4 regions of the Pseudomonas sp. 24 E 13 genome follow, and region 1 is predicted to be linked to each of the others. Evidence: predicted binding sites of a transcription regulator. Region 1 holds the regulator's gene; each other region holds the start of a gene.
The links. The regulator FliA, encoded in region 1, starts transcription of late flagellar genes. The targets are predictions, from matches to a motif close to CTAAAGTTTNNNNNNNNNNNGCCGNTAA.
Positions count from the first base shown of each region.

Region 2: a site for FliA is predicted at 4,263-4,290, ahead of BFP90_RS03945 (methyl-accepting chemotaxis protein). Genes of this name have one in related genera too.
Region 3: a site for FliA is predicted at 3,825-3,852, ahead of BFP90_RS12770 (methyl-accepting chemotaxis protein). Genes of this name have one in related genera too.
Region 4: a site for FliA is predicted at 3,121-3,148, ahead of motA (flagellar motor stator protein MotA). Genes of this name have one in related genera too.

Region 1 covers NZ_CVTO01000027.1:5,984-11,347, forward strand. Annotated here, with positions in the region: gene flhA (flagellar biosynthesis protein FlhA) at 1-1,017, shown strand, start outside; gene flhF (flagellar biosynthesis protein FlhF) at 1,030-2,346, shown strand; gene fleN (flagellar synthesis regulator FleN) at 2,452-3,285, shown strand; gene fliA (RNA polymerase sigma factor FliA) at 3,282-4,022, shown strand; gene BFP90_RS01030 (chemotaxis response regulator CheY) at 4,190-4,564, shown strand; gene BFP90_RS01035 (protein phosphatase CheZ) at 4,583-5,364, shown strand, end outside.
Region 2 covers NZ_CVTO01000074.1:18,043-23,406, forward strand. Annotated here, with positions in the region: gene BFP90_RS03930 (aspartate/glutamate racemase family protein) at 1-603, opposite strand, end outside; gene BFP90_RS03935 (tetratricopeptide repeat protein) at 678-1,640, opposite strand; gene BFP90_RS03940 (DUF1963 domain-containing protein) at 1,799-2,494, opposite strand; gene BFP90_RS03945 (methyl-accepting chemotaxis protein) at 2,525-4,147, opposite strand; gene BFP90_RS27060 (hypothetical protein) at 4,464-4,832, opposite strand; gene BFP90_RS27065 (AAA family ATPase) at 5,112-5,364, opposite strand, start outside.
Region 3 covers NZ_CVTO01000115.1:80,992-86,355, forward strand. Annotated here, with positions in the region: gene BFP90_RS12755 (alpha/beta fold hydrolase) at 1-486, opposite strand, end outside; gene BFP90_RS12760 (YqaA family protein) at 533-976, opposite strand; gene BFP90_RS12765 (SRPBCC family protein) at 1,230-1,685, opposite strand; gene BFP90_RS12770 (methyl-accepting chemotaxis protein) at 1,774-3,768, opposite strand; partial or broken gene BFP90_RS27400 (LysR family transcriptional regulator) at 3,940-4,074, shown strand; gene BFP90_RS12775 (AraC family transcriptional regulator) at 4,110-5,012, opposite strand; gene BFP90_RS12780 (carboxymuconolactone decarboxylase family protein) at 5,115-5,364, shown strand, end outside.
Region 4 covers NZ_CVTO01000112.1:53,662-58,806, forward strand. Annotated here, with positions in the region: gene asd (archaetidylserine decarboxylase) at 1-625, opposite strand, end outside; gene rhdA (thiosulfate sulfurtransferase) at 641-1,456, opposite strand; gene BFP90_RS11415 (HDOD domain-containing protein) at 1,514-3,049, opposite strand; gene motA (flagellar motor stator protein MotA) at 3,217-4,068, shown strand; gene motB (flagellar motor protein MotB) at 4,072-5,094, shown strand.

The DNA.
Region 1 (5,364 bases):
ATCGGCCTGGAAGTCGGCTACCGCCTGATTCCGCTGGTGGACCGCAACCAGGGCGGCCAGCTGCTGGCGCGGATCAAGGGTGTGCGCAAGAAGCTGTCCCAGGACCTGGGCTTCCTGATGCCCACCGTGCATATCCGCGACAACCTCGACCTGGCCCCCAGCGCCTATCGCCTGACCTTGATGGGCGTGATCCTGGCCGAAGCCGAGATCTACCCCGACCGCGAACTTGCGATCAACCCGGGGCAGGTGTTCGGTACGCTCAACGGCATTACCGCCAAAGATCCGGCTTTCGGCCTGGAAGCGGTGTGGATCGAAGTCAGCCAGCGCAGCCAGGCGCAATCGCTGGGTTACACCGTGGTCGACGCCAGCACCGTGGTCGCCACCCACCTCAACCAGATTCTCTACAAGCACTCCCACGAGCTGATCGGCCACGAGGAAGTCCAGCAATTGATGGGTTTGCTGGCCAAGGCCTCGCCGAAACTGGCCGAAGAGCTGGTGCCGGGCGTGCTGTCGCTGTCGCAGTTGCTCAAGGTGCTGCAAGCCTTGCTCGCCGAACAAGTGCCGGTACGGGACATTCGCAGCATTGCCGAGGCCATCGCCAACAACGCCGCCAAGAGTCAAGATACTGCCGCGCTGGTGGCTGCGGTGCGCGTCGGTTTGTCCCGCGCAATCGTGCAAAGCATTGTAGGCGTTGAGTCTGAGCTGCCTGTTATCACCTTGGAGCCAAGGTTGGAACAGATATTGCTCAATAGTATTCAGAAGGCAGGGCAAGGCCAGGAAGAAGGGGTTTTGCTGGAGCCAAGCATGGCTGAAAAGCTGCAGCGTTCGTTGATCGAAGCCGCGCAGCGCCAGGAAATGCAGGGCCAGCCGGTGATTCTGCTGGTGGCCGGTCCGGTCCGCGCGATGTTGTCGCGCTTTGGACGCCTGGCAGTACCGAATTTGCACGTGTTGGCTTACCAGGAAATTCCTGACAATAAGCAAGTGACTATCGTCGCGACAGTAGGGCCCAACGGCTGAGGGTAGTGGGTTATGCAAGTAAAGCGTTTTTTCGCCGCCGATATGCGTCAGGCCATGAAGTTGGTCCGCGATGAGCTGGGCGCCGATGCCGCGATTATCGGTAACCGCCGTATTGCCGGCGGTGTCGAGCTGACGGCTGCCCTGGATTACACCCCCCAGGCCCTGGCCCCGCGCGTGCCGAACATGGAGCTTGAAGACGAGCTGCGCAAGACCGCTTCGCGCATCGTCTCGGCCCAGGCCGAATTGAGCATGCGCGGCGACAGCGACGCCACCACCAATCGCCAGTTGTTCGCCGGCCTGCCGCTGACCGCTTCCGAGCCGCTGGTGGAACCTACGTTCGTCGAACCGCCACGTCCCGCCGCGCCAGCCCCGGCCGCCGCAGTCGATCAGCGTGTGTTCGATTCGATGCGCTTTGAACTCAACGGCCTGCGCGAGCTGCTCGAAGTGCAACTCGGCTCTTTGGCCTGGACGCAACTGCAAGGCAGCAAGCCGCAGCAGGCCAACCTGTGGCGTCGCCTGCAACGCATCGGCCTGTCCGGCCCGTTGTCCCGTGACCTGCTGGCGCTGACTGCCGAAGTCGAAGAACCACGCCAAGCCTGGCGCATGCTGCTGGCGCACCTGGCGCGCATGATCGCCACCCCGGAGATCGAACCCCTGGAAGAGGGCGGGGTGATCGCCATGGTCGGTCCTGCCGGCATGGGCAAGACCACCACCCTGGCCAAGCTGGCCGCCCGTTATGTACTCAAGTACGGCGCGCAGAACATCGCGCTGGTGAGCATGGACAGTTATCGCATCGGCGCCCAGGAACAGCTCAAGACCCTGGGCCGCATCCTCAATGTGCCGGTGACCCACGTCGACCCGGGCCAGTCCCTGGCCAACGCCCTCGACCCGCTGCTGCGCAAGCGCGTGGTGTTGATCGATACCGCCGGCCTGCAAGCCAGCGACCCGGCCCTGCGCATGCAGCTCGAAAGCCTGGCCGGGCGTGGCATCAAGTCGAAAAATTACCTGGTGCTTGCAACCACCAGCCAGAAACAGGTTCTTACCGCTGCCTACCACAGCTATAAGCGCTGCGGCCTGGCCGGTTGTATCCTGACCAAACTGGATGAAACCGCCAGCCTGGGCGAAGTGCTGAGCCTGGCAATCAGTCATGAACTACCGGTCGCCTACCTGACCGACGGGCCGCGGATTCCGGATGATTTGCATCTGCCGCGCCGTCATCAGTTGGTCAGCCGTGCTGTCAGCGTGCAAATGCAAGACGAGCCTAGCGAGGAAGCGATGGCTGATATGTTCGCCGACCTTTATCACAACCCGGCAAAACGGGTGGGATGAGGCAGGATGAACACCGTGAAATGTACCTACATCGATGGTCTGCAAGCGATACACGCGGCCAAGCCATGTAGCCTGCGTCTAAGCAAGACAAGGTAAAGAAATAAAATGGGCAGCATGCATCCCGTACAGGTGATCGCGGTGACCGGCGGCAAAGGTGGCGTCGGCAAAACTAACGTGTCAGTGAATTTGTCCCTGGCCCTGGCAGAGCTTGGCCGTCGCGTCATGCTGCTGGATGCTGACCTGGGCCTGGCCAACGTGGACGTTCTGTTGGGGCTGACCCCCAAACACACGCTGGCCGATGTGATCGAAGGCCGCTGTGAGCTGCGCGACGTGCTGCTGCAGGGGCCCGGTGGGATCCGCATCGTGCCGGCCGCCTCCGGCACCCAGAGCATGGTGCACTTGAGTCCGGCGCAGCATGCCGGCCTGATCCAGGCCTTCAGCGATATCGGCGACAACCTTGACGTGCTGGTGATCGACACCGCCGCCGGGATCGGCGAGTCGGTGGTCAGCTTTGTCCGCGCAGCGCAAGAAGTACTGCTGGTGGTGTGCGACGAGCCCACCTCGATTACCGATGCCTACGCCCTGATCAAACTGCTCAACCGTGACTACGGCATGAACCGCTTTCGCGTGCTGGCCAACATGGCCCAGAGCCCGCAGGAAGGGCGTAACCTGTTCGCCAAGTTGACCAAGGTCACGGATCGTTTCCTCGATGTGGCTTTACAATACGTCGGCGCCGTTCCCTACGACGAGTGTGTGCGCAAGGCCGTGCAAAAGCAGCGTGCGGTCTACGAAGCGTTCCCTCGTTCGAAGTGCGCACTGGCATTCAAGGCCATTGCCCAGAAGGTCGATACCTGGCCGTTGCCTGCCAACCCTCGGGGGCATCTGGAGTTTTTCGTCGAGCGACTGGTGCATCAGACGAGCGCGGGACCTGTGCTATGACATCAAGCGGCTACAACCTTTACAAAAAGTCGGCACGTGACAGCCAGGGCGAATTGATCGAGCGCTATGCGCCCCTGGTCAAGCGCATTGCCTATCACCTGCTGGCGCGCCTGCCTGCCAGCGTGCAGGTTGAAGACCTGATCCAGGCCGGCATGATCGGCCTGCTCGAAGTGTCGACCAAATATGACGCGAGCAAGGGCGCGAGTTTCGAGACGTATGCGGGTATCCGTATCCGTGGCGCGATGCTCGATGAGGTGCGTAAAGGGGACTGGGCGCCGCGTTCGGTACACCGCAATACGCGCATGGTCAGTGACGCAATTCGCGCAATTGAAGCAAAAACCGGTCGTGACGCTAAAGATCATGAAGTTGCGGCCGAACTCCAATTGAGTCTCGACGATTATTACGGGATTTTGAACGATACCTTGGGCAGCCGCCTGTTCAGTTTCGACGACCTGTTACAGGACGGCGAACACGAAGGGCTGCACGAGGACGGCGCGAGTGCGCATATGGAACCGTCGCGCGATCTGGAAGATGAGCGTTTCCAGGGAGCATTGGCGGACGCCATTGCCAATCTGCCGGAGCGTGAGCGCCTGGTGCTGGCGCTGTACTACGACGAAGAGCTGAACCTCAAGGAAATCGGTGAGGTCCTGGGGGTCAGCGAATCGCGTGTCAGCCAGTTGCATAGCCAGTGCGCGGCCCGCTTGCGGGGGCGGTTGGGAGAGTGGCGCGCGCGCTGACAGGCAGTGTGGGGACACTGCAGATGCTACCGCGAAGGTTTCGGCCTTCGCGGATTCGCTCCGTGGTGCCCTGGGCAGTCCTTTTTGTGTAACGCCTGTTGATTGAAGTGGCGCGTCCAGGTGCTGGGCGCGTTTAAGACTGCTTGGAGGTCGAATTGGACAAGAACATGAAAATCCTCATCGTTGATGACTTCTCAACGATGCGGCGGATCATAAAAAACCTGTTGCGTGACCTTGGGTTCACTAACACGGTCGAGGCGGATGACGGCATTACGGCGATTCCGATCCTCAACAGCGGCAGCATCGACTTTCTGGTAACCGACTGGAACATGCCGGGCATGACCGGTATCGATTTGCTGCGCCATGTGCGCGCCGATGAAAAACTGCGCAGCCTGCCGGTGTTGATGGTGACCGCCGAAGCCAAGCGTGAACAGATCATCGAAGCCGCCCAAGCCGGGGTCAACGGTTACGTGGTCAAGCCATTCACAGCATTGGCCTTGAAAGAGAAGATCGAAAAAATCTTCGAACGCATCCACGGCTAATGCCATCGCGGGGGAGCTATGGAGCATAAAGAAACAACACTGGGCGACTTTGAGTCGACCCTGAAAAAGCATGCTCACCAGTTGGTCGACAGCCTGGAAAAAGGCCATTTCGCCGACGCGGTGCAGTTGATCCATGAGCTTAACCAGACCCGTGACCGCGGCCTGTACCAGGAAGTGGGCAAGCTCACACGCGAGCTGCACAGTGCGATCGTCAATTTCCAGATTGACCCGCGCATGCCCCAGGCCGAAGAGATTTCGCAGATCACCGATGCCACTGAACGCTTGTCCTATGTGGTCAGGCTGACCGAGGCGGCGGCCAACCGCACCATGGACCTGGTGGAAAACGCCACGCCCCTGGTCAACGGCATGGCCAGCGAAGCCCACGCCCTGAGCGTGGACTGGGGCCGCTTCATGCGCCGCGAAGTGGGGGCTGAAGAGTTCCGTGAGCTGGCGCGTCGCGTCGACGGTTTTCTGTCGCGCAGCGAGCAGGAAAACCGCACGGTGGCCAGCAACCTCAACGATATTCTGCTGGCCCAGGATTACCAGGACCTCACAGGCCAGGTGATCAAGCGGGTGACCCAACTGGTCACCGAAGTGGAAAGCAACCTGCTCAAACTGGTGCTCATGGCCGGTCAGGTCGACCGTTTTGCCGGCATCGAACATGACCGCGAAGCGATCCTCTCGGAAAAAGATCCACAAAAACATCTCGCCAAGGGTGAAGGTCCGCAGATTCATGCCGATAAACGTGAAGACGTCGTATCCGGTCAAGATGACGTAGACGATTTGCTGTCCAGTTTAGG
Region 2 (5,364 bases), on a different contig from region 1:
AGCTTCACTCATTGATGCTTGCCCCAGGGCGACCACCGAGGCGCCGTCGAGGTATGCCCGGTCCACCGCTTCGGCAACAGCGGCCAGATACCCTGTTAAATCACCGGATTTAAAGCGTGCCCAAGCCCCGCAAACCAGTCGTATTTCAACCAGCGCTTTGGACGCCTGCGCAGCGTGCATGAAAAGACGAGATGTAGGCTCGACAGTGGTTTGGATGGCACACAAGACCACGATTTTGCCACCCTGCGTATTCGCACGCACCGCAGCACGGGCCAGCGCTTCATCCGCTCTTATAATTACGGATGATGTGTTCTTTGCAAGGCCCTCGATAGACGGGCCCAAGGTCGAACAGGTGAGCAGAACGGTGTCAGCATGGTCAGCGAGTGACAGAAGCGCTTGCTGCGTTGCATTCGATACCTGCGCAGTCAGTACGCCTGAGCGTTCAGCCGCTGCCAGGAGATCAGCACGAACCTCGTGCTGCAAAACAGTTGGCCCAATACCAAGCGCTTTTGCAGCCGAGTCGAAGACTGCCACGTTGCTTTGAGCGGTATGTAGGCAGGCTATTCGCATGACATTCCTCTTCTCCCTGAAATCCTTGAGCATGGCTGCGCGTTTTTACACGCGGCGAAAAGCCGGGCAGAGCATCATTGTTCAAATGTCAGCCCAGGTTTCACTAGCTACAGTATTCGCAGTTTTTCCTCGAAGTAGCGGATTTGCGCAACGTCTTCGGGGTCGACCTGTCTGAGTATCTGAAGGGCTTTTGCATAGGCCTCGCGCGCCTTCGCGGTGTCACCTTGCGCCTCGTAGACTCTTGCCAGGTTGAAATAGCGCAAAATTACCTTGGGGTGGTTCTCCCCGAACGTTGCGCGGTCACTGTTCAGCGCCTTGGTCAGGTAGGTTAGCGCTTTGTCGTACTGGCCCAGGCCGCGATAGGCGTCGCCGAGGTTGTTCCAACGGATGGCGACCGTCGGATGCCGGGGCCCGTGCAGGGCCATGTCGATGTCCAGTGCCTGCTGAAAAAGCGGCAGTGCGGCCTGGTGGTTGCCCTGGAGGTTATAGGCATTGCCCAGGTTGTTCAGTGACACGGCGACCGAAGCGTCGTGGTCTCCCACTATTCGCTTTCTCAGCGCGAGATTTTTGCGCAGGTTTTCGAAGGCCTCTTCATATCGGCCCAATTTGCTCTGAGCGGTACCGATGTTGTTATAGGTATCGGCAATCAGCAGGTCATCTGCGCTCAGAACCGCGAGGCGCATTTTCAAGGCTTTTTCATAGTAGCCCAGGGCAATGTCCAGATTGCGTTGTCGTTCGTGTAAATAACCGAGGTTGTTCCAGTAGGTCGCCTGTTGTGCGATGGATACCTGGCCATTCTGTTTAGCCGCCTCCAGTGCCTGGGTAACCAGGCGGATCGCGGTGCGGTCATCACCCCGCGCGGACACTGCCAACGCCTTGATATTCAACACTTCGGGGTTGGCCGGATCGGTTTGAAGCACGCGATCCGCTTCCTCAATCGTCGCCCGGTATTGTTGCGCTTCGAAGAGGCTTACCGCTTTGTCGCTCGCTGCCACTGTGGCGGCTTCGGCGCAACACATCATGACGAGCAGTGACCACGGTAATAGAGCTTTCAGTCCATGAAGGTGCATGAGGGGCCTTTCAACGATCCGTTATTTGCAGTGATGCTAAGACGCTCATGGTTTACAGACAAATTTAAATGTCTGGTTTGGAACGGCGCAGCTGCATTTGGGGAAATTGGCTCAGCTTCGTGCGTGTGCGGGGACATGCGCTTGCGCCTCTTCAAGCCTCAGTAAAAATCATAATAAAACGCCCATTCCCCAGTCTCGACGTGCTTCCAGAACATCAGGCTCCCATTGTCGACCACATTCAGATTGATCTTCGCATCCGACGAAATCTGGAAGACAAACTCAAAGCCTTCGCCCGGATCCACCCCTGACTGGCAAAACGACGGATAGCCGCCAATTTTGTGTTCGTAGGTGTGAGTGACCAGGTCGTAGTAGCTCTGCAGTTCGCCTACGCGTTGCAGCTCGAGTATCGCCTGCTCAACATCAGCCGGTACGCCGCCGCCATCCCACAGCGGAAAATCTTCCGGCACGACCTGGGCGTTCAGCGCGAAGGCTTTGAGAAACGTACCCTCCACCGGCAGCACCTTGCGCACCAACATATCCTGTGGCCCGTATTCGCGGATCACCCAATTGTCGCCCATGGGCTCAAAGGGTTCGGGAAATGGATTTGAAATAAATACCGTCAGCACACGCACTCCCGTTAGTAACGGGCTGATAAAGGGCAGGGCGGGCAGGTAGAACTGGGCATAGGGCAGCAACGGCTGCCCTGCCTGATTGACCGGCACGCCTTCATCGGGACTGAACAGGAAGACGTTGCCTAGCCAGCTTTCTTCGTCAGTACCGAGAGGGCGAAAGCCCCCGGCGGTGAGTTTCAGTGTGGGACGGGCCAGGTGGTGTTTGATTTGGTGGAGGTCCATGGGGGAGGCGTCCTTGCTATCAGGTATTAGCTAGGCACTCAGGCGTGCCGTCACTTCATTCAACTGTCCGGACAACCCGTGAAGGTTGTGGCTTGCCGCTTCGGTGCGCTGCACATTGTCCAGGTTGGTACTGGCAATCGAGGTGATTTCGGTGAGGTTGCGCGAGATATCTTCGGCCACAGAGGTTTGCTCTTCGGCGGCGGTAGCAATCTGACGGTTCATGTCGCGAATGGCTTCCACCGCATGGGTGATGCGCTCCAGCATGACACCGGCCTGATTCACTTGCGCGACACTTTCTTCACTGCGCGTCTGGCCGCTTTCAATCGCCTTGGCCGCGTCTTCCGCGCCGGTTTGCACGGTCTGGATAATCTGGTTGATCTCGATGATCGATGTCGCCGTACGCTGAGCCAGGCTGCGCACCTCGTCTGCGACTACCGCAAAACCGCGTCCGGCGTCACCTGCACGGGCCGCTTCGATCGCCGCGTTCAGTGCCAGCAAGTTAGTCTGCTCGGCGATGCCGCGAATGACCTCCAGCACCTTGCTGATGCGACCACTGTCGGTTTCCAGGCGACGGATCACGGTGGCGGTGTTGACGATCTCGCCACGCATCTGGGTGATGGTGTGAATGGTGTTGCTCATGACTTTTTCGCCCTGCTGCGCGGACTGGTCGGCATCATCGGCCGCCCGTGCGGCATCGGCCGCATGACGTGCCACTTCCTGGGCGGTGGCGGACATTTCGTTCATCGCCGTCGCCACTTGATCGGTACGGTTGAACTGCTCGTTGGTGCCGCTGGCGATGAGGCCGGCGATGGCGCTCAGCTCGCCACTGGCGCTGTCCAGGTCATTGGCGCTGCGCTGCAGGCGGCTGAAGGTTTCGGCAAGAAAATCGCGCAGGGTGTTGGCGGCCATGGCCAGTTTGCCTAACTCGTCTTTACGGGCGCTGGCCACGCGTTCGGCAAATTTGCCTCGGCTCAACTGCTCCACGTAGTCGATCAGCTTGCGGATGGGGTCAACCAAGTTGCGGTTGATCAACCAAAGGCTCAACAGGCCGATCAACAGCCCCGAGGCGAGCATCACGGTAGTCCCCAATATCACCGTGCGATCGGCTGCTGCGCTGATCAGCGCCGATTGCTCGGTGCCCTGCTTACGCAGTTCGCTGACCAGTTCGCTCATCTGATCGCTGGTGGCGCGGTCCACACCTTTGACGGCGGCGTCGCCTGCGGTCGGGTCCGCCCCGGCGGCGATATAGGCATCGCGACCTTTCTGGTAAGCGCTGCCCAACTGACGGTGTTCGTCACGCAGGCGTTCGATGCGGGTCTTGAGTTGGCCGTCCAGGCCTTTCTGGCCGGCCAGTTCGCCGAGTATCCCCTGTACGTCGCGCTGACGGTCTTCGAATTGCTTCCAGTATTTATCCAGGTCCGCCGGCTGCTTACCCCGCAGCAATACGTTTTTCCACTCCTGAACCTGCACCTTGAATTGCAAGTTGGCCTCATCGATCAATTGCGAAGTGTGCAGCGGACCTTCGATCAGGTTGGCGTAGTTTTGCACGCCGTTGGACAGAAAATGAAAGCAGGCCAAGGCAATCAGCAATATCGCCAGCAGGCTGGCGCTCAGCAGCGTGAGGATTTGGGCTCTCAGGGATTTTTGCAGCATGGGTTGATACTCATGACAGGTTTGAGGTGCGCCGGGTTGGGCGTGAAAAAGACGTCCAAACTTCCCTGTCTGCGGTATCGGTTGGCGGCTGTGGCCGCGCAAGCTATTAGCCTTGTCATCGGCGTGGTAGAGCGGTTCTTGAGGGGAGTTCAACCGGCGGCGTTAGGAATTTTTGTTGTGTTTCCCTTGGAGATATCCTGTTGTTTGGAGTTGAGATGAAGGGCGGCTTTCGGCCAAAAGCAGTCGTTCACGGGAGGCGGCTCTCGACCCACAGCAGTAATCTCGCATTGATTTAAAGCAATGCCTCCTGCCCATCCTAAAATCGTGATGGCAGTTCATTTCCGGCCTGGGCATCCGAAAAGACCTCATCTGGATCTGCCTGACACCAATATCTGAAAAGTAGGCGAGGCTCGATATTTCCGAAATATTGATCCACGATGCTCTCGGGGCGCACGACCAATTTAGGTTCTGGCCATTGCCGGGCTAAAACACCTAATGGTTTGCCAGATGAATAAACAACCCAAGTGGCCTTGCCTCCACTGATACGAGGTAGGTAGTCCATATCTTGTATCACTTCGATCAAGGTGCGCAGTGTTGCTGATTGATCGAATGTGATCGATATTGCATGACTTTCCAGATCATCTCCCGCATGAACGCTATCTCGATCAACGGCAACTACCAACATGACTGCTCCTTTTAGTGGTGTGCTTTCACCAGATCGATCAGCGTAGAGACATCAGCGGCTAACTGTCGAGTGCGCTTCTAGCCGAAACCTGCCGTACCAGGCTACCGCTTTCGGCAAGAAGTGGCCATTCTCCTCAAAATCGGCGGCATCTCGATCTACGCTAAACAAGGCAATAATGCCGTCGTACTTATTAAGCCGCGATCGGCAACAATTCATTTTTTTGCGCCAGCGATCTTGATAAACGCTCTAGCCATCGATGTTCTTCAGTGCCTGAACTAACTAAAAATCATGCTTTTCATCAAATAGTTTGCTCATAAAGCTTTCAGGGTTAGCAAAGTAACTTTTCATAATTAGGTAGTTTTCAGTTTCTGAATATTCCTTCTCTACCAATCCACTATTGGTAAACTCCCAAATTCTGGCGCCCGGGTAAGCAATTAAAATTGGTGAGTGAGTTGCAATTATGAACTGCGAATTTTGTTTTGCGAGTTCCGCTATACGTACCAGCAGAGATAATTGGCGTTGGGGAGATAGC
Region 3 (5,364 bases), on a different contig from region 1:
GGCGAGCTGCTCGGTCTGTGCCGGGTACATCAAGGCATAGCGCGTGGCCAGCATGCCGCCGGTGGAGTGACCGAGCAGCGTGGCCTTCTGGATCCCGAGCTTTTCCAGCAACTGGTGAGTGTTGAGCGCCAGTTGCTGGAAGCTGTATTGATAATGCTCGGGCTTGCTGGAGGTGCAAAAGCCGATCTGGTCCGGCGCGATCACGCGGTAACCGGCGTCGCTCAAGGCCTTGATCGATGCCTCCCAGGTGGCGCCGCAGAAGTTCTTGCCGTGCATCAGCACCACGCTGCGCCCGTTGGCTTTGCCTTTGGCCGGAACATCCATATAGCCCATTTGCAGGCTGTTACCCTGGGACTCGAAGTGGAAGCGCTCAACCGGGTAGGGGTATTGGAAACCCTCGAGTTCAGGGCCGTAGGTGGCGGCAAATACTGGAGCGGCGCTGGCCGTGAGCAGGCCGGCGACGCACAGGTCACGGATCAAAGGCATGGTCATAAGCTCCGGGAAAGGTGTTTCGGATGCTGTTTGGGCAAGATTAACGGGGGATTAACAACCAGTGCAGGGTGATGGCAGCCAGCACGGCGTAGCGCAGCGCCTTGGCCACGGTCACCAGCAGCAGGAACCGCCACAGCGGTTCGCGCATGACACCGGCCACCAGGGTCAACGGGTCGCCAATGATCGGCACCCAACTGAGCAGCAGGGTCCAATGTCCCCAGCGCGCGTAATGGCTGCGCGCCTTGTCCAGTTGCCGTTCACTGAGCGGAAACCAGCGCCGCCCCTGGAAGCGCTCCGCCGAACGCCCCAGCAGCCAGTTGACCAGCGAACCCAACACATTGCCCAGCGTGGCGATGCCCAACAGCAGCCACACACTGTAATGCCCACTGAGCAACAGGCCGACGAGCACGGCTTCCGACTGCAAGGGCAACAACGTCGCCGCGCCAAAGGCGGCCAAGAACAGCCCCAGGTACGCCGTCAACATGGCGCAGGGGCTCGTTGCACAGGGGATTTCATGGTGGGTCTCGGAAAAAGGCGCGGCATTGGACCGGAAGGCTGTTCAGTTAAGCGCATATCGCCCTCTGTAGGAGCGAGCTTGCTGGCGAAAAACGTCAACGATAACGCGTGCTTCCTGATTGAACGCGGCGCCTGTGAGTTTTTCGCGAGCAAGCTCGCTCCTACAAAAAGCATTGGGTCGGGCATTTTCCCTGAAACGGGTCAGTTAAGCGAGAGAACGGTCAACCGCTGAAGGTTTCCAGGCGCTGCTTGAGACGGTCCAGCGCAACGCCCGAGCGTTCGATCATGCGTTCATGCAAGGTCGCCAGTTGCAGTTCGGTCTCATAGGTCAAGACGCGCTTGAACAGCGTGCCGCCCGGTTGCGCGTGCAGGACATAATGAAGGCAGCCGTCGACCGCCAGCGAGGTGAACACGGTCTTGAACTCGTTGGGGCGCCGGGCGACTTGCACGCGGTAACTCATGGGGACGCGGATGCCCAGCAGGTCGATGATTTCGGTAAACCGCGTGCCGACCGGCAGTGAGCCGCGGGTGCCGGTGTCGGCGCTGAGGGAGGAGGGGTGCCATTCGTGCCAGCGGTCGGGCTGGGTCACATAGTCGTAGACCGTCTCGAGCGGGGCCCGGATAAACCGTTCCTGGCTGATTCGCTCCAAGCGCACCGGCTGCTCGGTCGTGGGCATGACACACCTCCTGTGTGGCGAGTGTTAAACCAGAAGTTGTCAGAATAGTCCGACTCCCGCGCTCTGCACGGGAGTATTACGGCCTGGATCAGCGCACTTTGAAGCGTCCCATCAAGGCAATCACCCGGCCATTGGCCTCCAGCAGGCTTTGGGTATTGGTTTCGGTGGCGTGACCGCTTTGTACCAGCTCTTCAACCATCTGTCGGATCTGCACCATGCTGCGGTTGATCTCTTCGGTCACTGCGCTCTGTTGCTCGGCGGCCGTCGCGATCTGGGTGCTGAGGTTGTTGATATGACTGACTGAGCCGGCCATCTCGTCGAGCCCGGTGTTCACCCGCGCCGTGGCATCCGCTGCCGACTGGCAACTGGCCTGGGTGTTTTCCATGGCGGCCACCGACGAACTGACGCCGGTGGTCAAGCGCGCCAGCATCTCGTTGATCTGCGAGGTGCTGGCCTGGGTGCGTGCGGCCAGGGCGCGCACCTCATCGGCCACCACCGCAAACCCGCGCCCTTGTTCGCCGGCCCGCGCCGCTTCGATCGCGGCGTTGAGCGCCAGCAGGTTGGTCTGGCCGGCGATGGCACCGATCACGCCGAGGGTTTCGGTGATGCGTGCGGCATCCTGGCGCATATTCTCGACGGTGTGGGTCGCGCTGGCCACTTCACCGATCAGGGCGCTGACGCTGGTGGACGCTTCGCCCACCACCACCCGTGACCGGTCGGCGTGTTCATTGGCGCGTTGGGTGAAGGCCGCCGTTTCTGCGGCATTTTGCGCGACGGTGTCGGCGGTGGAGCTCATTTCGGTGATGGCGGTCACCGTCTGGTCCGTCTCCGAGGCGTGGCGCAACAGGATCTGGTTGGTGTGCGCCGAGGTGTGCTGCAACTGCTCAAGGCCCGAGGCCATGGCGCCGGTGGCCTGGGTCACTTCGCCGATCATGTTTTGCAGATAGACGATAAAGTGGTTCACCGAGTGACCGATGGCGCCGAGTTCGTCTTCGGCGCGGATGGTGATGCGCCGCGTGAGGTCGGCATCACCGGCCGACAGTGCGTCGATATTGCCCTTGAGCGCTTTCATGCGCTGGACCAGTTGGCGAATCGCATACGCCGCCAGCAGTACCAGCAGGATCACCATCGGTACTTGCAACAGGGCCAGGGTGCCGAGCACATCATTGCGCTGGGCGGTGATCAACGAAGTGGGCAGGGCGGTCGCCAGGAACCACGGCGTCCCCTCGATCGGGCGCATGTAGAAGGTGCTGGCCACGCCCTGGTTGTCGAACTCGGCGCGTTGCAGGGCCTGGTCGCGATGGGCGAGGGCGGTGCTGACCTGGGCGGCGAACGCCGACGTGCCGGTCAGCTCGCTGATATTCTTCAGCACGATCGGGCCGCTGATACGCGAGCTGTTGCTGATGATCTTGCCGTCGCCTTCGACGATCAGCATCTGCCCGCCGATGTCTTTTTCCTTGCTGGCCACCAGGTCATTGAAGAAACCCAGGGTCACGTCGATGGTCGCCACGCCATAGGCGGCACCGTCACGCTGGATCGCCATGGCGCAGTTGGTGCGTGGCTCCTGGCTGGCGTCGTCCTTATAGGCCGCGGCCCAGGCGCATTGGCCACGGGGCGAGGCGAGGCCGCCCTTGTACCAGCTCTGGTCGTAATAGTTGGGTGCGGGGTCACTGTTCCAGAAGGTGTTGACCGCCAGCTTGCCCGAGGCGTCACGGTGCCAGAACGTGCTGTGTTTGTTACGGCCGGGGGTGCGCTGGTTGGGCAGCGGCCAGATACCGCCGCCGAACACTTTCAGCTCGCCGTACTGGTCAACCAGGCCCGGCAGGACCTTGTCGATGGCATCGCTGTCAAGCAAAGGGATCGTTTGGGTGATGGTGCGTTGCTGGGCCTGAACCTTGTTCAGTTCGCCCTGGATCTGTTCGGCCACTTCGGCGACGCGATTGAGCACCACCTGTTCTTCGGTGTCTTGCAGCTTGGGCGCGACCAACTGGCCGATACCCACGACGGTCAACACCAATAACACCAGGACGAACAACACCAGAAACAGGGTATAGCGGGCTTGGATGGAGCGCAGTGGGGGCATGGGGCCGTCCTTACGAAGCGTTATTGTCGACGCGGCTTTATTAGAGCTTCGTAGGGCTATCGGCTTGCATCGCAACAGCTTTAGGTACGTGCGTGCAAGAAAGTGCCGGCGCCGTCGGGCGCCGCCGCCAGGTCAGATCTCCAGCATCGCCATGACCGTTGACGAGTGCGCATGGTGAAGCGCGTATTCACCCGGATCGTGGAGTTGGGCGGTTTCGCCAGGGCGGCGGACAGCCTGCAACTGCCGCGCGCTTCGGTGACGATCCTGATCAAGCAACTGGAGGCGCACCTTGGCGTGCAGCTGCTGGCGCTGCGCGCGCAACCGGGCAATGGGTTGCGGCGTTAACTCTGCGCCCGGCGGTAGGCCCCCGGTTGTTGCCCGATGACTTTATGAAACGCCCGGGTAAACGCCGCCACCGACTGATAACCCACCGCCAGCGAGACATCCGCCACGGTCTGGTCCGTCTTGAACAACTGGCACGCGTGGCGCATGCGCATCATCAACAGCACCTGGCCCGGCGACTGTCCGCACAGCTCATTGAAACGTTTGAAAAACGCCGAGCGTGACAGCCCGGTGCAGGCGGCCATGCTTTCCAGCGTCCAGTTCTCTGCCGGACGTGCGATCAACTGTTCCAGCAAACGGGCAAATGCCGGTTGCCGACCGAGTGCCGCCAGGCCGCCCAATTCAGTGTTATCGAGCACGTGTTGACGCAGCACATACAGAAACAGCAGATGGCACAGGCGTTCGAGCAAGGCCTGGGAGGGCGCCGGCAGGCGTTCGCATTCCTGCAGGATCAGTGCGAACAGATTGCGCGCAGCGGTCAACGACGGGTCGCCGGCGCGCAGGATGATCCAGGCGGGCAGGCTGTCGACAATCATCGCCGACAGCCCGGACTGGAAATGAAAGAAGCCGCAGACCAGGCCCACGCCATCGGTGGCATTGCTATCGAGGGGCAGCATCGGAAGGCGCGGGCATTCTTGCGCGCCGGTGGCGGTGTCCGCGCCGGACAGCCGATATTGGAGGTCGCGCAGCAGGAACACGGCATCGCCATTGTTCAGGTGTTGCGTCGGCTGGCCGTCGATATGCAGCCAGCACTCGCCTTGCACGATCAGATGAAAACTCGCCCGGGCCAGGCCATGGGTGCTCGCGTGCCAGTCGCCGCAATAGCGACCGACGTGAAACAGGCTGGTGTTGAGCTCGAGGCTGTCTAATAACCAATCGACAAGTGCACTGGACGAATTCATCTAACGAAAAGACTCTGGAGCAAGTAATCGCTACTTTAGCCTATTGAGGGCTTTTTTTATAACCAACAGACTGGGGTCATTCACTCATCAGGAGACCACTCCATGTCCCGTGTACCGCTGCTTACCCCTGAAACCGCGCCGGAGGCCGCCAAGCCTTTCCTGGAAAATGCGCTCAAAGGCTCGGGGTTCATTCCCAACCTGCTGGCCGTGCTGGCCAATGCGCCGGCGGCACTGGAAACCTATATCACCGTGTCCGGCCTGAATGCCAAGTCGACCCTGAGCCTGGCGGAGCGTGAAGTGGTGCAATTGATCGCCGCCACCAGCCACGGCTGCGATTTTTGCGTGGCCGGGC
Region 4 (5,145 bases), on a different contig from region 1:
TCGAGGCCACGATCATCGCGCCCACCAATACCACCGCCATCGGCCCGCGTTCGGTGTCGAACAGGCAGACCACCCGCTCGTTACGCGCAAACAGTTCCGGTACGTTCTCGGCGGTGGTCTGGTTCACCGAGAAAATTCGCCCTGGCACATAGACCATCTCGCGCAAGGTACCGGCCAGTGGCATATGCACCCGGTGGTAGTCCTTTGGCGACAGGTAGATGGTGGCGAAGTCGCCGCCCATGAACGGCGCAGCCAGCGCGGCGTCGCCGCCCAGCAGTTCCAGCACGCTGAAGCTGTGGCCTTTGGCCTGGAACACACGGCCATGTTCGATCGGGCCGAGCTGGCTGACGGCACCGTCGGCCGGGCTCAGTACGGCGCCCGGCGTTTGATCCAGTGGGCGCGCGCCGTCTTTGAGTGCGCGGGTGAAGAAGGCATTGAAGTGCTCGTAGGCGGTCAGGTCTTCAACCAGCGCCTGGGACATGTCCACCTGGTAACGCTTGGCGAACCAGCGGGTGAAGGCATTCTTGAACCAGCGCACACGGCACTCGGCAATGCAGCCGGCCAGGCGCGAGAGCAAGTGGTGTGGCAGCAAATACTGGCTGAGGATAAACAACTGCTTTTTCATAACTGTCCTTAAACCTTAAATCTCAACGGGGGTGTCGGGGTGGTTGCCCCATTCGCCCCAGGAACCGGCATAACCTTTGACTCGTGGATAACCGAGCGCCTTGGCCACCAGGTAGGTGAAGCCAGAGCGGTGGTGGGTCTGGCAGTGGGTGATGATTTCTTTATCGCGGGTCAGCCCGAGGTCTTCGAGGATTTGCGGCATGTCGCGGCGGATGCGCAGGCTGCGCGCCGTGTCCATGCCGGCGGTCCACTCGAAGTTCACGGCGCCGGGGATGTGCCCGGCTTTGGCCGCGAGGACTTTTTCACCGGAGTATTCCAGCGGGCCGCGTGCGTCCCAGATAGCCAGGTCGGCCGCGCCGAGCCGGCTTTGCAGGTATTCGCGGGTGGCGGTGGGGCCGTCATGCAAGGTGAGGCTGACCGGGCCGCCGACGGGGGGCGGCACCTCGGTGGATAACGGGTGCTTCTCGTCCAGCCACGCCAGCAGGCCGCCGTCGAGGTAGTGGTATTTCTGATGGCCGATCACGTCGAGCATCCAGATAAAACGCCCGGCCCAACCGCCGCCCTCATCGTCATACACCACATAAGTGGCATCGGGTGTGTGGCCCAGTTCGCCGAACAGCTTTTCCAGGTCGGCCTTGTTTGGCAGCAGGCCCGGCGCGGGCGGTTGGCCCAACTGGGTGCGCCTGGGGTCAACGAAATGCGCGCCGGGGATATGCCCTTCGGCGTAGCGGGCGGCACTGGTGAGGTCCACCAGAATCAGGTGTTCGGCATCAAGGCGACCTTGCAGGTCGCTGCATTCGATCACCAGCGGCAAGCCAGAGAAGTCAGGCATGTGAGGTCTCCTGGGCACAAATGTTGGCGATAAAGGAGGGCGATTGTAGCGCAAGCATCAGGCGCTGCGGTTGGTAAAGCTGTGCAGGGCTTTTTCGACGCATTGCGCGGTTTTGCCGAAGGCTTGCACGGTGGTTTCCGAGAACGGCCCGCCACCCTGGTCAGCTACCATCAGCATGACCACGCGGCCATTACAGCTCAGCGAGCGCAACAGCAGGTGCTCGCCGGTAAACAGGCGGCGCAGGATCGGTGGCAGCAGGGCGGCGAACTGCGCATGGTTGTCAGGACCGAGACGCACCTGGGCGGACTTTTCCAGCAAGCGTTGCAGCAATGTACTGTTGACCACATCCAGGCTCAGGTTGGCGGCGTCCTTCGGCAAGCCATCGGCCTGATGCACACGCAAGGTGCTCAAGGCGCGATCGGCCATGAACAGCAATACGCGCTGCATGCCGCTGGCGACCAGGGCTTCCTTGGCGCACGTGGTCAGGTGCATCGCATTGGCAAAGCGGCTCGGCTCGACCAGCAGCTCCGTGCAACGGTTGCGCCACAGCGCCAGTGCTTCAGCCGTGGGCGGTGGCGCGGGCAGCAAGCCACGATGGACTTTTTGCACGTGCCACGGCCAGATCAGCGACAGCGCCGGGTGCCAGAGATCAGGCATCAGGGTGCTGCGGGCGCTGGTGACCGCTTGCTGGTGAACCTGCTGCTGCACATCGCCCAGTGGCTCTTGCAGGTACAGCGCAGTGAGGTATTGCCAGCGCTCGGTGTGCGGGCAGGTCCAGGACTCCTGCGCCGACAGCGCCAGGCCGTTGGCCAACAGCACCGTGTTGGCCGGCTGATTCAGCCAGCGACGCAGGTTGGGTTCGGCGTCGAGTAACTGCTGGTGGCGCAGCGGGTCGTCTTCGCGGGCGATACGCAATGCCTTGACCAGCAGACGCCGCTCGCCCAGCAGCAGGTTATAGCCCTGGGATACCCAGATCGGCAGGTGCCAGGCCGCAGTCAGGCCAAGGCACAGGTCCAGCAGGCGCACGCCGAATACTTGCTGCTCGACCTTGCGCGCCGACTCGCCCTTGTGGATCACCCGCAGCTCCCATTCCTCAAGCAGCTTGGGGTAGGCCACGGCCATCGGCCACAACGGTGACAGAAACAGCAGGCTGCCCCAATGGATATCCTGCCACAGGCGCGCCAGGCGGCTGCCGAACAGGCCGTTGGCTTGCTGGGACGCGTGCTGGCTGACCAGCAGCAGTTGGCGCAGCGCGACGGGAATCTCGCGGGCCGGCACCGACGGCAGGCGCACCAGCAGTTCTTCGGCGCGTTTAAGGCCGAGGCGATTGAGCGCCACTTCGAGGTTTTCCGCCGGTTCCGCCAGGCTGCCGTGGGTGTGGCTGTTGGCCTCGCGCATCACGCTGAGCACCAGGGCCGGGCTGTCTTGCATCAGCTCGGCGATGTCCCTCAATGAGCTGCGGCTGTCGCGGATCGCTTTGCACACGCGCTCATGGCTGGCCTGGGGAACGGGCAGCAGCACGTCGTCCAGGCGCTGGATCCAGGCGGCGAGGGTGGTGGGTCTTGCAGTTGGGACTGTCGTTTCATTAGCCATGATTGGGGCGCGATCATCATATGTGTTCAACACACCCGTAACGGGCTGAATTGGCTTTTCGCCTTAACGGGCTATAGTCTGGCGCAGTTTCGCCGATAAGTAGAACAAGAGTTTTTCAGCTGCACCCACTATGTCCATGAACCCGACGGCGCAAGTACAGATCCCCTATGGCTAAAATTATCGGCATCATTGTCGTCATCGCAAGTGTGCTCGGCGGGTACGTCCTGTCCCACGGTAAAATTGCCGCGCTGATTCAGCCTTTCGAAGTGTTGATCATCGGCGGCGCCGCCTTTGGTGCCTTCTTGCAGGCCAATCCGGGCTACATGACCATGCACGTGATCAAGAAGTCGCTGGGCATGTTCAGCTCGCGCTTCTCCCACACGTTCTATCTGGAAGTGCTGGGGCTGGTCTACGAGATCCTCAACAAGAGCCGCCGCGAAGGCATGATGGCCATCGAAGGGGATATCGAAGACGCCGCCGCCAGCCCGATCTTCGCCAAGTACCCGGCCGTGCTCAAGGACGAGCGCATGACCGCGTATATCTGCGATTACCTGCGCATCATGTCCTCCGGCAACATGGCGCCCCATGAGCTTGAAGGCCTGTTCGACATGGAGCTGTTCAGCCTCAAGGAAGAGCTGGAGCATCCTTCCCACGCCGTGACCGGGATTGCCGACGGCATGCCGGGTTTCGGTATTGTCGCGGCGGTACTGGGTATCGTGGTGACCATGGCCTCCCTGGGCGAGGGCGATCAGGCGGCCATCGGCATGCACGTCGGTGCGGCGCTGGTGGGCACCTTCTTCGGTATCCTGGCGGCCTACGGTTTCTTCGGCCCGCTCGCCACCTCCCTGGCGCATGACGCCAAGGAAGAAATCAACCTCTACGAAGCGATCAAGGCGTCCCTGGTCGCCTCGGCGTCGGGCATGCCGCCGTCGCTGGCAGTGGAGTTCGGGCGCAAGGTCTTGTACCCGAAACATCGCCCAAGTTTCTCCGAGCTGGAACAAGCGGTTCGCGGTCGCTAAGCCATGGAAAACAACCAGCCGATCATCATCAAGCGCGTCAAGCGCTTCGCCGCGGGGCATCACGGCGGCGCCTGGAAAATCGCTTTCGCCGACTTCGCGACGGCGATGATGGCGTTCTTCCTGGTGCTGTGGCTGATGTCCACCGCCACCCCTGAACAGAAGATCGCCATTGCGGGTTACTTCAAGGACCCGATTGGTTTTTCGGAAAGTGGTACACCCTTCGTAATCGATCTGGGCGGCTCGCCGCAGCTGGCGCCGGAGCGCACCATCAATCCGGAAGTTGAGACCGAATCGCCTCAGGAGAAAATCCCGATCGAGCGCGATCAGGTCGAAACCATGGCCGAACAGGTCGAGAAAGAGCGACTTGAGCTGTTGCTGCAGGAACTGCAGAACAAGGTTGAGGAAAACCCGCAACTGCTGAAATTCAAGGATCAGATTTCCTTCGAGATCACCCCGGAAGGCTTGCGTATCCAGATCACCGACGCCGCCAACCGGCCGATGTTCGATTCCGGCAGCGCGCGCTTGAAGCCGTACTTCGAAGATATCCTGCTGGCCATGGCCGACACCATCAAGGCGGTGCCGAACAAGATCAGCGTCAGCGGCCACACCGATGCCAAGCCCTATGCGGGGCAGGGCGACTTCGGCAACTGGGAACTCTCGGCCAACCGCGCCAACGCCGCCCGCCGCGCGCTGGTGGCCGGCAGCTATCCGGACCCGCAAGTGGCGCGGGTGGTGGGCTTTGCGTCATCGCAGTTGTTTGATCCGAAAGATCCGTTCAACCCGATCAACCGGCGTATCGATATCGTTGTGTTGACCAAAAAGGCCCAGCGTGCGATTGAGGGCGATCAGCCGCCGCCACCGCCTGCACAGGGTGAGGGCGCCCCCGGTGAAGTGCCGGCGGACCCGAACGCGCTCCCGCCAGGTCAGGAGCCGCTGCCGGCCCATGAGCTGCGTCAAAAGCTGAACCTGTTTGATGACGGTGGGGTGAAGGACCCGACGGTGCCTGCGCCGGCGCCGGGGTCGTAAGCGGCTTCTATAAGCCACACATGAAAAAGCCCCGATCATTCGGGGCTTTTT